Regions from separate parts of the Streptococcus pasteurianus genome, predicted to be linked through region 2. Evidence: predicted binding sites of a transcription regulator. Region 2 holds the regulator's gene; the other holds the start of a gene.
The links. Region 2 encodes HrcA, which represses chaperone genes, less so after heat shock. Its sites were predicted from a motif close to TTAGCACTCNNNNNNNNNGAGTGCTAA; they were not measured.
Positions count from the first base shown of each region.

Region 1 (6,565 bases), 130 kb from region 2:
TTAGCCAAACGTTCTTGTAATTTTTCACGGTCAAATTCTGATGTCGTTGCTTCGAGTTGTGATTTAATCACATTGACACGATTAGCGATAGCTGAAGCCTCACCAGCTCCTTCAACAATAACTGTGCTATCTTTATCAACAGTTACTTTAGCAGCTTGTCCAAGAGCTGTCATGTTTGCATCTTTCAAATCAAGACCAAGGTCTTCTGTGATAACAGTACCACCAGTTAAAATGGCAATATCTTCAAGCATTGCTTTACGACGGTCACCAAATCCAGGAGCCTTAACAGCTACAACGTTGAAAGTACCACGAATTTTGTTAAGCACAAGTGTTGGAAGAGCTTCACCATCAACATCATCCGCAATAATAAGAAGTGGACGACTAGTTTTAAGCACTTCTTCAAGAAGTGGCAAAATATCTTGAATGTTTGAGATTTTCTTATCTGTAATCAAGATGTATGGATTTTCGAGGTCAGCAACCATTTTTTCATTGTCAGTAACCATGTATTGTGAAAGGTAACCACGGTCAAATTGCATACCTTCAACAACGTCAAGTTCTGTTTCCATACCACGTGATTCTTCGATAGTGATAACACCGTCGTTGCCAACTTTTTCCATAGCTTCTGAAATGTATTCACCAACTTTTTCAGAACGTGATGAAACCGCAGCAACTTGAGCAATCGCTTCTTTATTAGCAACTGGTTGAGCAATAGCTTTCAATTCGTCAACTGCAACAGCAACAGCTGATTCGATACCACGACGGATACCAATTGGGTTTGCACCCGCAGTAACGTTTTTAAGACCTTCACGAACGATAGCTTGCGTCAATACTGTGGCAGTTGTTGTACCATCACCAGCGATGTCGTTTGTTTTTGAAGCAACTTCTGATACAAGTTTAGCTCCCATATTTTCAAAATGGTCTTCTAATTCGATTTCTTTGGCGATTGTCACACCATCATTTGTGATAAGTGGTGAACCAAATGATTTTTCAAGAACCACGTTACGACCTTTAGGACCTAAAGTTACTTTAACGGTATCTGCCAAAATATCCACACCACGCATCATGCTTGCACGTGCATCTGCTGAAAATTTAATATCTTTTGCCATGATTAGTTTCCTCTATTTTATTTCTATTTGATAAATTTTCTAAATAAACATTAATAGCACAATTTCTCTTATGCTAGAATAGCCAAAATATCTGCTTCACGAACAATAGTTACTGTGTTATCGTCGTCTTTGACTTCAATTCCAACACCGTTTTCAATAATGACTTTATCACCTGCTGCAACACTTGGCGCTACCAGTTCACCTGTCAAGGTACGAGCACCGTCACCGACTGCTACAACAGTTGCTACTTGAGTTCTTTCTTTGCTTGCGCCAGCAAGGACAAAACCACCAACTGTTTGCTCTTTTTCTTCCTCAACTTTCAAGACCACACGGTCACCTAATGGTTTTAACATGCTTTTGCCTCCAATTATCTCTTAATTTTTGTTTGAAAATAGCAGAGCTAAATTCTTTTTTAGCACTCTAATGTAACGAGTGCTAATTTCTACAAAAACTATTCTAACACTTGATCATAAATAGTCAAGAAAAAAACACTAATTCTCAGAAAAAGAAAACTGAGTTGAAATTGTTCCTATTATGAAAGTAATTTTTCTCAATTAATCTATGTCACCCCAGCACTAGGGCATCGTCGTTTAGGGCTTGACCGCTATTTTTGTGGAAGAGGTCCATGAGTTGAGCAACGGTGAGGTTTTTCTTTTCATCGCCACGAACATCAACCACGATTTTGCCATGATAAAGCATGATAAGACGATTACCATACTCGATAGCGTGTTCCATATTATGAGTAATCATTAGGGTTGTTAGCTCTTGTTCTTCAACGATTTTTTTCGTTAAATGCATAACCATGTCACTTGTTTTTGGGTCAAGGGCTGCTGTGTGTTCATCTAAGAGAAGAATTTTGGGGCGTACCAAGGTTGCCATAGCAAGCGTTAGTGCTTGGCGTTGACCACCTGATAAGAAAGCCGCATCTGTTTTCATACGATTTTCCAGTCCTAAACCAAGTTCTGTCAACGTTTCTTTGAACAATTCACGTTCTTGTTCGGTGACAGATTTTTTGAAGAAGCTGCGCTTTTTACCACGACGGTAAGCAATCGCCATATTTTCTTCAATCGTTAAATTGGTTGCTGTTCCCATTCGTGGGTCTTGGAATACACGGCTAATATCTTTTGAACGTGCGGCAACAGAAGCTTTACGAATAGATCCTCCTTCCAGAAGAATGTCTCCTTCGTCAATGTCAACGACGCCAGCAATGGAATTCATAAGTGTTGATTTCCCAGCACCATTTCCTCCAATGACAGAGATGAAATCACCTTGTTCAATGTCTAAATCTAAGCCACGCAAAACGTGATTTTCGTTAACAGTTCCTTTTTCAAAGGTTTTATGAATATTTGATAATGTTAAAAGTGCCATTAATCTTCACCTCCTGGAGTTAATGTTTTTGAGGGTTTGATATGAAGTTTGTTGCGAATTTCTGGAACATAGAGAATCAAGGCAAGCAGAATCGCTGACGCTAATTTGAGCATTTGCGCATCGACATTCATGGCTAGAATGATAACAAGCACCAGACGATATAAGATTGAACCAAGAACAATTGACCAGAGACGTTTGCCAAGTGGCAAATATTTCACGATAACTTCAGCAAGGATAATAGATGCCAAACCATTAACAATCGTACCTGTTCCCATATTCATATCCGCGTAGCCATTATTTTGCGCCAAAAGTGAACCAGCAAGGGCAATCAAACCATTTGAAATCATGTAACCCAAAATCTTCATGCGGTCAACCTTGATACCATTAGCTTCACCCATAGCAATATTATCACCTGTTGCACGAAGCGCGAGACCGACTTGCGTATTTAACAGAACCACCAGCAAGATAATGACTAATGCGACAAAGATAACACCAATCAAAATCACAGCATATAGTTTCGACAAGTTAAGTGCTGACGTCATTAAGGTCACGAGTGTTTCTTGACCTGCTAACGAAACATTGGCACTACCTAGCACCAAAAGATTGATAGAATAAAGTGCCGTAAGGGTAATAATCCCTGTTAACAGAGCTGGAATTTTCATCTTGGTGTGCATGAAACCAGACACTGCACCAGCAACCATTCCTGCCACAAAACCACCAATAGTAGCAATTAAGGGATTAATGCCATTGACAATCATAATCGCTGTTGAAGCTGCCCCGAGTGGGAATGAGCCTTCGGCAGAAAGGTCAGCAATATCTAAAATACGGAAAGTAATAAAGACACCAATTGCCATGATTGACCACAAAAGACCTTGTGAAATTGCCGATAAAACAATATCAAGCCAACCGTTCGTACTTGATGAATCTGACGTTTGTGTTGACGTGCTTGATGAACTGGTTTTCGTTGTGCTTGAGCTTGCTGATGTGCTTGTTTCGGTCGTATCAGAAGACGATTCTGTCGTGTCGTTCTCAATACTGCTTAAATCAATTCCTAAAGTCTCAGCCATTTCATCATTAGTAACGACGTTTAGCGTCTCTGGATATTCCGCAGCAACATCACTAACATCTTCACCTTCAAGGATACGAATGGCTAATTTTGCCGTTTGACGACCAAGGGCTTCGTAATTGGCACCGTACGTAAAAAGGACACCTTGTTCCACAACATCTGCTGAACCACCGACAACTGGGATTTTTGTTTCTTTCGATAATTCTGTAATGAGCGAGATAGCACTAACAATCATGTTATCCGTTGGGATAAATAGAACTTCTGTCTGGCTCATCAGGCTTTTAGCGGTATCTTGAACATCGTTCGTTGATGAAATACCTTTGGTAATGGCCTCGATACCTGCCTTAGCAAACGCTTCTTTTGCTTCTTCAACTTGAACTTCGGAATTGCGTTCATTTGTCGTGTACATGATGCCAACTTTTGTTACATTCGGCATAACTTTTTGTAATAATTCGACTTGTTTTGAAATAGGTGACATATCGCTTGTCCCTGTTGCAATACCCCCAGGATTTTTCATTGAATCAACTAATTTTGCTGATACTGGGTCGGTAACTGCTGTAAACAAGACTGGAACGTCGGTTGATAGATTAGCCAAGGTCTGTGCGGCTGGTGTTGCAATCCCTAAAACAAGGTCATTATTAGCAATCAAATTGGTTGAAATGGTTTGTAAATTTGACTGGTCACCTTGTGCATTTTCATAATCAATGACAATATTATCCCCGTCAATATACCCTTCTTTTTCTAATTCATCCACAAATCCCTTGCGAGCTGCTGTTAGCGATTGATGTTCAACATACTGAAGAATCCCAATATGGACACCATCGTCACTAGTACTTTTTGATGATGAACATCCAAATAATGTGAGCACAGCTAACATCAAAACCATAATAGTTGCCATGTTTCTTTTCATACTACTTACCTCCGCTTTTCTTGCTCCCAATCTTGCTGTCGAAATTGGAAAACTTTCTCAATATTAGAACTGCCTAGTTCTACATCAGCCACAATAAATAAAACCAGCTAGGCTCAAAAGTCTAACTGGTTTCCAATACATGCGTAAAAACATATCTTACTTGCCAATTAGAACTCAAAGTATCTAATCGGCTTTTCTCAACAGTAAAATGCTTTAGCTTCATAGATACAAACGGTATGACGTTTGCATCCATGATTGGCTACAAACGTCTATCTAAAGAAACTAAAGTAATAGTAATGATTTAGTTTTTCAGTCATTACAGACGCCTTTTTCAGCATATTTCCTCCTGTTAAGTTGTAAACCATGAGACATTTCACATAGCTTACTATCATTGTTTTTGATTGTTTACAGTTTACCCTTATTTTTGCTTTCTGTCAATATATTTTTAAAATTCAGAAAAAAGAGTTATTAAAAAAGTCCCTAGCAAAGAGATTATGTACTAGAAACTTTTTGTTTTTGAAATAAGTATTGTAATGAGATTAAAAAGGTATCTTTAAAGGAATTTATATTTAAAAGGATTGGAGTTTCATTTCAAAATCATCAATGAGTTTGGCGACATTCTGTTTGCCACGGTAAATGCCGTAACCAAAAAGCAACATTCCCGAAACACCGACAAAAGCTAGGACGTAGCCAAGAATAGATAAAATGAGATTTGTTTGACGAAAGAAATATACTAGCAAAAATCCAATACTTGCTACTAAAAAGAGCAAAGTTAGCCAACGTCCGAGATTTTCAATCATATGTTTTTGGTAGGCTATTTCTGTTTGATAACCATTAAGCACTTCTGATTTTGTCATGAATTTTTCCTCTTTTGATTGATATGATACGCAAGAAAGCCCTAGTAAGGTTGATATTTCTAAAGCGTGTTAGTAAGACAAACCTGGATCGAAGAATCCAACGAGAACACCAACAAAGGCAATAACGACAAGTAATAGCATGACTTTAATTGGTGAGATATTTTTCTTAGCCATTAGCCACCAGCAAAAGACGATGAAGATTGCTGTTAGCAAACCTGGATAAACAGCGTCTAATTTATCTTGAAGAACCAAGTACGGATTTTTAGCACTACCAAGTTGGAATGATGTTTGGACAGATACCCAAGTGGCAGCAACACCACCGACAACCATACCACCAACGATAGAAACGGCTTTACGAATGGCTTGACCTTGAGCACCGACGAGAAATTCAACAGCTTTATCACCGAGTTCATAACCTTTAAAATAGGCAAATCTCATACCGAGATAAGCTAACAAGTTCCAAACGACAATGTAGAAAACGGCACCGATTGGTGAGCCACCAGTTGAAAGACCAAGGGCAATCCCTAAAATAACTGGAATCAAAGTTCCAACAACAAGTGAGTCACCGATACCAGCCACGGGTCCCATAAGCCCTGCACGAAGTCCGTTAATGGTTTCGTCATCAACCTCTTCAGAACCATTAGCACGCGCTTCTTCAAGACCTGCTGTGATTCCGACAATGAGTGAACCAAGCTGAGGTTCTGTATTGAAAAAAGCTGTGTAAGTTTGCATTGAACGCGCTTGGTCTTCTTTATTGTCATACAATTCTTCCACGATTGGAAGCATTGATGTCAAATAACCAAAGGTTTGCATATGCTCTTGTGAGAAGCAAGTAAGGTTACCATAATACCAATGATGGAAAGATTTCATCAAGGTTTTCTTTGTTAATTTCTTTTGAGCCATTTTAGATATCCTCCTCATCATCGTCATCAAAGTCATCAGCTGCTGTGGCTGTTGCTCTTACAGTTTTAACCATTTCAAGCTCATAGAATAATACGGCAAAGATTAATGAAATCACTGCACATGAGACCAAATTCAAACCAAGTGAAGCTGCCAAAGTAAAACCAACAAAGAATGGAATAAAGTCAGTCACTTTTTCAACAATTTGTTTCAAAAGAATGGCAATTCCGACACATGGTAACAAAGCCCCTACTGTAAAGAGGGTTTTCATTGGAATACCATCCATTGGAAGTGCATCTTTCATTGCTGTAACAGCAGTCGCACCAAGTTTACACATTACCAATGTTGGGATAAATGA
Region 1 is NZ_CP039457.1:138,559-145,123, reverse strand. Features, by position in the region: gene groL (chaperonin GroEL) at 1-1,106, opposite strand, end outside; gene groES (co-chaperone GroES) at 1,175-1,459, opposite strand; gene E8M05_RS00980 (ABC transporter ATP-binding protein) at 1,671-2,474, opposite strand; gene E8M05_RS00975 (ABC transporter substrate binding protein) at 2,474-4,450, opposite strand; gene E8M05_RS00970 (hypothetical protein) at 5,020-5,307, opposite strand; gene E8M05_RS00965 (PTS system mannose/fructose/sorbose family transporter subunit IID) at 5,377-6,210, opposite strand; gene E8M05_RS00960 (PTS mannose/fructose/sorbose/N-acetylgalactosamine transporter subunit IIC) at 6,212-6,565, opposite strand, start outside.
Region 1: groES (co-chaperone GroES) is a predicted target of HrcA. The motif match lies at 1,519-1,545, and genes of this name have one in related genera.

Region 2 (6,565 bases):
CCAAGTTTGTTATCACCTGCTGTTGCAAGTACGTCAAAGACACCGTCACCAAGTTCAAGAATAGAAACGTCAAATGTACCACCACCAAGGTCAAATACTAAGATTTTTTCATCTTTATCAGTTTTATCAAGACCGTATGCAAGAGCGGCTGCAGTTGGTTCGTTAACGATACGTTCTACTTCAAGACCAGCGATTTTACCAGCATCTTTTGTTGCTTGACGTTGAGCATCGTTGAAGTATGCAGGAACTGTGATAACAGCTTTTGTTACTTTTTCACCAAGGTAATCTTCAGCATAACCTTTAAGGTATTGAAGAATCATTGCTGAGATTTCTTGTGGAGTGTATTCTTTACCATTTGCAGATACTTTTTCAGAAGTACCCATTTTAGATTTGATAGAAATAACTGTATCTGGGTTGGTTACTGCTTGACGTTTAGCAGCGTCACCAACGATGATTTCACCGTTTTTGAATGAAACAACTGAAGGAGTTGTACGGTTACCTTCTGGATTTGCAATAATTTTTGATTCAGTTCCTTCAAGAACTGCAACGGCTGAGTTTGTTGTACCTAAGTCAATACCAATAATTTTAGACATATTTTATCCCTCTTTTTATGATTTATCTTTTTTACTTTCAGTTATAGTTTTACGACATTGCGGTCAAGTCTTTGCTAACGATTAGCTGTAAACAACAACCATAGCTGGACGCAATAGACGTTCGTGAAGTTTGTAACCCTTTTGAAGCACTTGAGCAATGCTATCTGCAGGATGTTCTTCATCAGCTGGAAGAGTTTGAACTGCCATATGTAAGTTGTGGTCAAAGTTTTCAACAACCACTTCTTCAACACCTTCTTCGTTAAGCGCACGAATCAAGCTATCACGTGTCATTTCAAGACCTTTTTTCACATCATCTGTCAATCCTTCAACAGCAAGTGCTCTTTCCAAATTATCCAAACTTGGTAAGATTGCTTTGGCTAAATCTTGTGAACGATATTTTTGCAATTGCTGACGTTCTTCATTAGCGCGACGTTGAATGTTTTGCATTTCAGCATGAGCACGAAGGTATTTATTTTCAAAATCTTCCGCACGCTCAAGTGCTTTTTGCAATTCTTCATTTTGAGCATCTTCTTGAGGCTGCTCTTCTACTTTTTCTTCAGTCACAACATCAGTGGCTTCAACTTCTTCTTGAAGTTCTTCGTTTTTAGTTTCTTCTGACACTGTGTCCCTCCCCTATCTTTTTTATCAATTTAATTACTAAACTTAGTTGACCTCGTAATGATTACTATTGAGGTAACGATAATAATCACCAAGTTTCATCGCCAAAACACGCCCGATAACATTTACCAAGCTAACGCTTCTGCGATAATCCATATCAATCGGACCAATCAAGCTAAGAAGCCCAAATCCACGATAAGGAATCAGAAACTTATGTGTCAAAACAGTCACATTAGCTAGTGCTACTTCTTGACTATCTGCAACCTGAACAGTCGCAATCTCATCTTCTTTCATTGAGGAACGAAGAGCAAATGCGACCCTTTGGTCATTATCTAAGAAACGATATGTTTCCAGATTAGCATAATCAAGTGAATTAACCTTACCAGCCACAAAAACCAATTCTTTAAACAATTCTGCGAAAATATAGTCGAACAAACCTAATACATTGTCTGTCACCGTAAAATATTTTTGTAAAATCTGCGGAATCTCTGTTCGTAACTTATAATGAATATCCAACACCGTTCGTCCAAGCAAACGTTCATCGACGATTTCTTTCAAAGTTACCAAGTCTTTCAACATAAAATTTTTAGGAATGGCAAATTGAATTGTCGCAGGTTTGGATTCATCCAAGGTTAAAACAGCTAGAGCATCATGACTCGATAGTTGAACAATGTCGAAAGCTGTAAGTTTTTGACGAGCTGGCTCAACATCCAAAATCACTGACGTGTAACCAGTCATATCAGCCAAAACCTGACTTGCTTTTTGTAGAATATCATCAAGCTTAAAAGCTTCAAAATCAAAAGCTTTGACGACCTGATAAATATCACGTTCATTGATACTATCAAGACTCAATGAATGCTCAACAAAATATTTGAAACCAGCAGTACTTGGCATTCGTCCACTTGACGTATGAGCCTTTTCAAGTAATCCCAACTTTTCTAGCTTCGCCATATCGTTACGAATCGTTGCACTACTCGAGTCAATGGTTGCCTGTAAAGTCCTAGAGCCGACAGGTTCATGCGTCTGCGTAAATAATTCGATAATCAAATTCAAAATATCACTTTGACGTTGAGTAATCATAACCTCGCTCCTTTCTACATTTAGCACTCATATACTTCGACTGCTAATTTATGATTTTATTATACTCCTTTAAAAACGAGTGTCAAGAGAAAAGCTCAAAAAATTAGCACTCTTTTTATAAGAGTGCTAATTTTTTATTTATCATACGATGTTAAGTTGTTTTTTTCAATAATAGCAATCAATTTCGTAGCATAGTCAGGGTCTGTGCTAAATCCTATATCTTGCAACGATTGTGCTGGTTTTTTATAGCCCGTATTAGATACTAAAATATCATACGCTCCATCGCTTAATGTGCCAGATTGTAATAAATCAAAATAGTCATAAATAGCAGCTGTCCAAGATTTATAAACCGCAAAGCAACCTGTCTCAGTCTGCCACTCATTGACAAAATAACTCTTATAAGTTAATTCTATGGACATTTGACCATCCTGTGCCTGCACCGCAAATAAATTATGATATTTTACTGCCAGTAAATTCGTTCCATAATTTGATTCCAAAACAGCTTGAGCAATGATAATCGAAGGACGTACGCCATATGATGCTGCTACTTTTTGAATCGTCGGAGCAATTTCTTCAATAAACTCTGTTTGCGTATAAGAAACACTCTGCTTCTTCGTAGCATTTGGCGTTGCATGATGCAAGCAAAGCAAAAGAATTCCAACAAAAAAGATAAAAACAAAAGTCAAAAATTGTTTCAGAGAAAAACGAGATTTCATCGATTATTCTCCTTCAACAAAGACACATATTCTTCTAAGGTTAAGTTGTTTTCTGTCATGTATTTAGCAGATTCAACGCCAACATAGCGGAAATGCCAATCTTCGTAATCGACTCCCGTTGAATCACTCTTTCCTTCAGGAAAACGTAGAACAAAACCATATTCAGGAGCAATAGCTACGACTTGCGCAACAACATCTGCATCACTCTCATTCAAAGAATTTACCGTACTCATATCAATAGCAAGTCCAGTCTGATGTTCACTAGCACCAGCAGGCTGTGAATACGTCTTAACCAAATCCTCCGCCGCTTCTTGCGTTAAACTTGGATTAGTTGCCATTTCTTGTGACACATAGGAATTAAATAATTCTTCTTGATAAGCCACACTTCGGTAGCCAGAAATCAAATGTTCACTGCTATCAATAGCTTGCGCTGCTGCCAAAAAATTTCGAACATTATCAGTAATACGTGAATCCACATAGATATTATCAATTTGCGTTAAATCAGGATTCATCTCAGCTGTAATATTATCACGATTAACTAAAACAAGCTCCCAATCACTCGATGAAACATCTGGCAAATCCGTCGCTGATGCTGTTGAACTCGTTGAAGACTCAGAGCTCACCAAGCTTGAACTATCCGTTGATGACTTTTGAGCATTTCCACTCAATGACAATTTGTCACCTTGGACAAAAACAAAAATACCGACTATAAAAATTACAATAACTAACAACCCTAAGATAAGAGTTAGCAAACTACGCTTTTTTCTCATTTTTTCTTTCTTCTAATATTTGCCTACCACGCAAACGATAACTAACATCGCCGATAGACTCTATTGTAAATTTTCCATTTTCAAAACTAACAACGGAAATACTACCGTTGTCCAATCCCAAACTTCTCGGTGTTGCACGATCAACTAGCCACAAAAACGTTCCAATAGTCATTCCATGGCTAACAACAATAGCATTTCCACCACCCAAAGCCTCGATTTTTTCAGCAATAGCAGTAAACCCCTCTAAAATACGGCCACTCAAAACTTCCCAAGTCTCAGCCCAACCAGCTGTATCGACTTGATAAATACCTGCCGCCATTTCTTGATAAGTCAACTTAGTCATATCCTTATCAAATACACGTGGCAACACACCATTAAAGAGCTCACCATCGTATCCGCCATCTAGGCTACCAAAACACCATTCGCGAATACGTTTGTCACGAGTATATGGGATATTTTCCTGTTGACATTCACGTAAAATAATCTCCATTGTCTGTAAAGTACGTCCACTATCACTCGAAAATGCCTCTTTAAAAACAATTCCTGCATCTTTCAAACCTAGACCAAGCTCTTGAATTCCACGCTCACCATCAACAGTTAAAGGGCTATCACTCCAGCCTTGAGCACGACCAATCGTATTGAACATCGTTTTTCCATGACGAGCAATATACAATTTTGTTTTAACCATAACAGTTCCTCCCATACTTGATTCCTATAAAAAATAGAGGTGTACGACAATAAAAATAATGAATTTTACTTTTTCAGCTCTTTTATTATATCATATTTTTCAAAAGCTTCGTCAGTTAACACATAGCTTTGATAACCTGAAATCTTTTTTTAATTTAGACAAAAAATACCTAGGATAGCAATCTTTGCTTATTCTAGGTAAATATCGAACAAAATAATTAGTTTTTAAAGCTATGAACGGGGGCAGGAATTTGACCACCACGTTTGATAAAATCAGCAGATGAATTATGATTAACACTCATTACAGGCGCTGTACCAAGAAGACCACCAAATTCAATCATATCGCCTTCTTTACCTTTTGGAATAATACGAACAGCTGTTGTTTTTTGATTAATTACACCAATAGCTGCTTCATCAGCAATCATAGCAGCGATTGTTTCGTAAGGAGTATCTTCAGGAATAGCAATCATATCCAAACCAACAGAACAAATAGCTGTCATTGCTTCAAGTTTTTCCAAGTTAAGTGAACCATTTTGAACAGCAGCAATCATACCTTCATCTTCAGATACAGGAATAAAAGCACCAGACAGACCACCAACTTGGTTACAAGCCATGATACCACCTTTTTTAACTTGGTCATTTAAAAGAGCAAGCGCTGCAGTTGTTCCATGAGTCCCAACTGTTTCAAGCCCCATTTCTTCAAGGACACGAGCTACAGAATCCCCAACCGCTGGTGTAGGCGCAAGAGAAAGGTCAACAATACCAAATTTAACACCTAAACGTTCACTCGCCATTTGACCAACCAATTGACCAATACGTGTAATCTTAAAGGCTGTTTTCTTAACCGTTTCAGCAACAACGTCAAAACTCTCACCGCGAACTTTTTCAAGAGCGCGTTTTACAACACCAGGACCAGAAACCCCGACATTGATGACAACATCAGCTTCACCAACACCATGGAAAGCACCCGCCATAAATGGATTATCTTCAACCGCATTTGCAAACACGACTAATTTTGCTGCACCCAAATCAGACAATTCAGCCGTTTCCTTAATAATGCGCCCCATATCAGCAACTGCTGTCATATTAATCCCTGATTTTGTCGAACCAATATTAACAGATGAACAAACTTTTGAAGTTTCTGCAAGCGCACGAGGAATAGAGTTGATAAGGACTTTATCTCCTTTTTGGTAACCCTTTTGAACCAAAGCAGAAAAACCACCAATAAAGTCAATTCCAATGTCATTCGCAGCCTTATCCAAGGCATGAGCCAAAGGAAGGTAGTCGGTCGCATCAGTCGCTGCTCCAATAATAGAAATTGGTGTTACAGAAACACGTTTATTAACAATTGGAATACCCAATTCGGCCGCAATCTCATCGCCAACAGCTACCAAAGAACCAGCTTTTTCGACAACTTTCTTATAAATCTTATCTGCAGCCTTATTAATATCTGGATCAACACAATCAAGAAGAGAAATTCCCATTGTAATGGTACGAACATCAAAATTTTGTTCCTCAATCATCGCAATGGTTTCAGTAACTTGTTTAATATCCACGTCTTTCCTCCTTAAATATTGTACATAGCATCAAAAATAGCTTCGCTTTGAATATTAATTTTAACATTCAACGTTTCACCATAAGCTTCAAATTCTGAACGTAAATAAGTAAAATCTTGCGTTTCATCAGATGAAACAACAGCCATCATTGTAAAGAAATCATCCAAAACTGTTTGAGAAATATCATCAATATTTAAACCTAATTCAGCAATTTTTGCTGAAACCCCAGCTACAATACCTGTTTTATCCTTGCCAACAACAGTAATAATTGCTTTCATGAGAAGCCTCCAAAATAGTATTTTTTCAATTCTACCATAATTTTCAGAAAAATTCCATTTAATTCAGATACAAATTCATTAAAAAACGAATTATTTTCTGTATTTTTAAAAAAATATTCATATTTTGGTATTCTATTTGCTATTTTCCCTAAACTCGTTAAAGAAGGGCTCAATCTGGGCTAGAAAAGCCTTTTTTCCCTCAAAGCGTTCCCCACGCATCACCTTCGCCAATTTCTCTCGTGCCTCTATTCCCAGTCGCTGCTCAAC
Region 2 is NZ_CP039457.1:266,529-273,093, reverse strand. Features, by position in the region: gene dnaK (molecular chaperone DnaK) at 1-593, opposite strand, end outside; gene grpE (nucleotide exchange factor GrpE) at 675-1,214, opposite strand; gene hrcA (heat-inducible transcriptional repressor HrcA) at 1,257-2,291, opposite strand; gene E8M05_RS01615 (glycoside hydrolase family 73 protein) at 2,426-3,007, opposite strand; gene E8M05_RS01610 (M15 family metallopeptidase) at 3,004-3,777, opposite strand; gene E8M05_RS01605 (histidine phosphatase family protein) at 3,761-4,465, opposite strand; gene E8M05_RS01595 (PFL family protein) at 4,683-6,020, opposite strand; gene E8M05_RS01590 (ACT domain-containing protein) at 6,032-6,298, opposite strand; gene E8M05_RS01585 (sigma-70 RNA polymerase sigma factor region 4 domain-containing protein) at 6,431-6,565, opposite strand, start outside.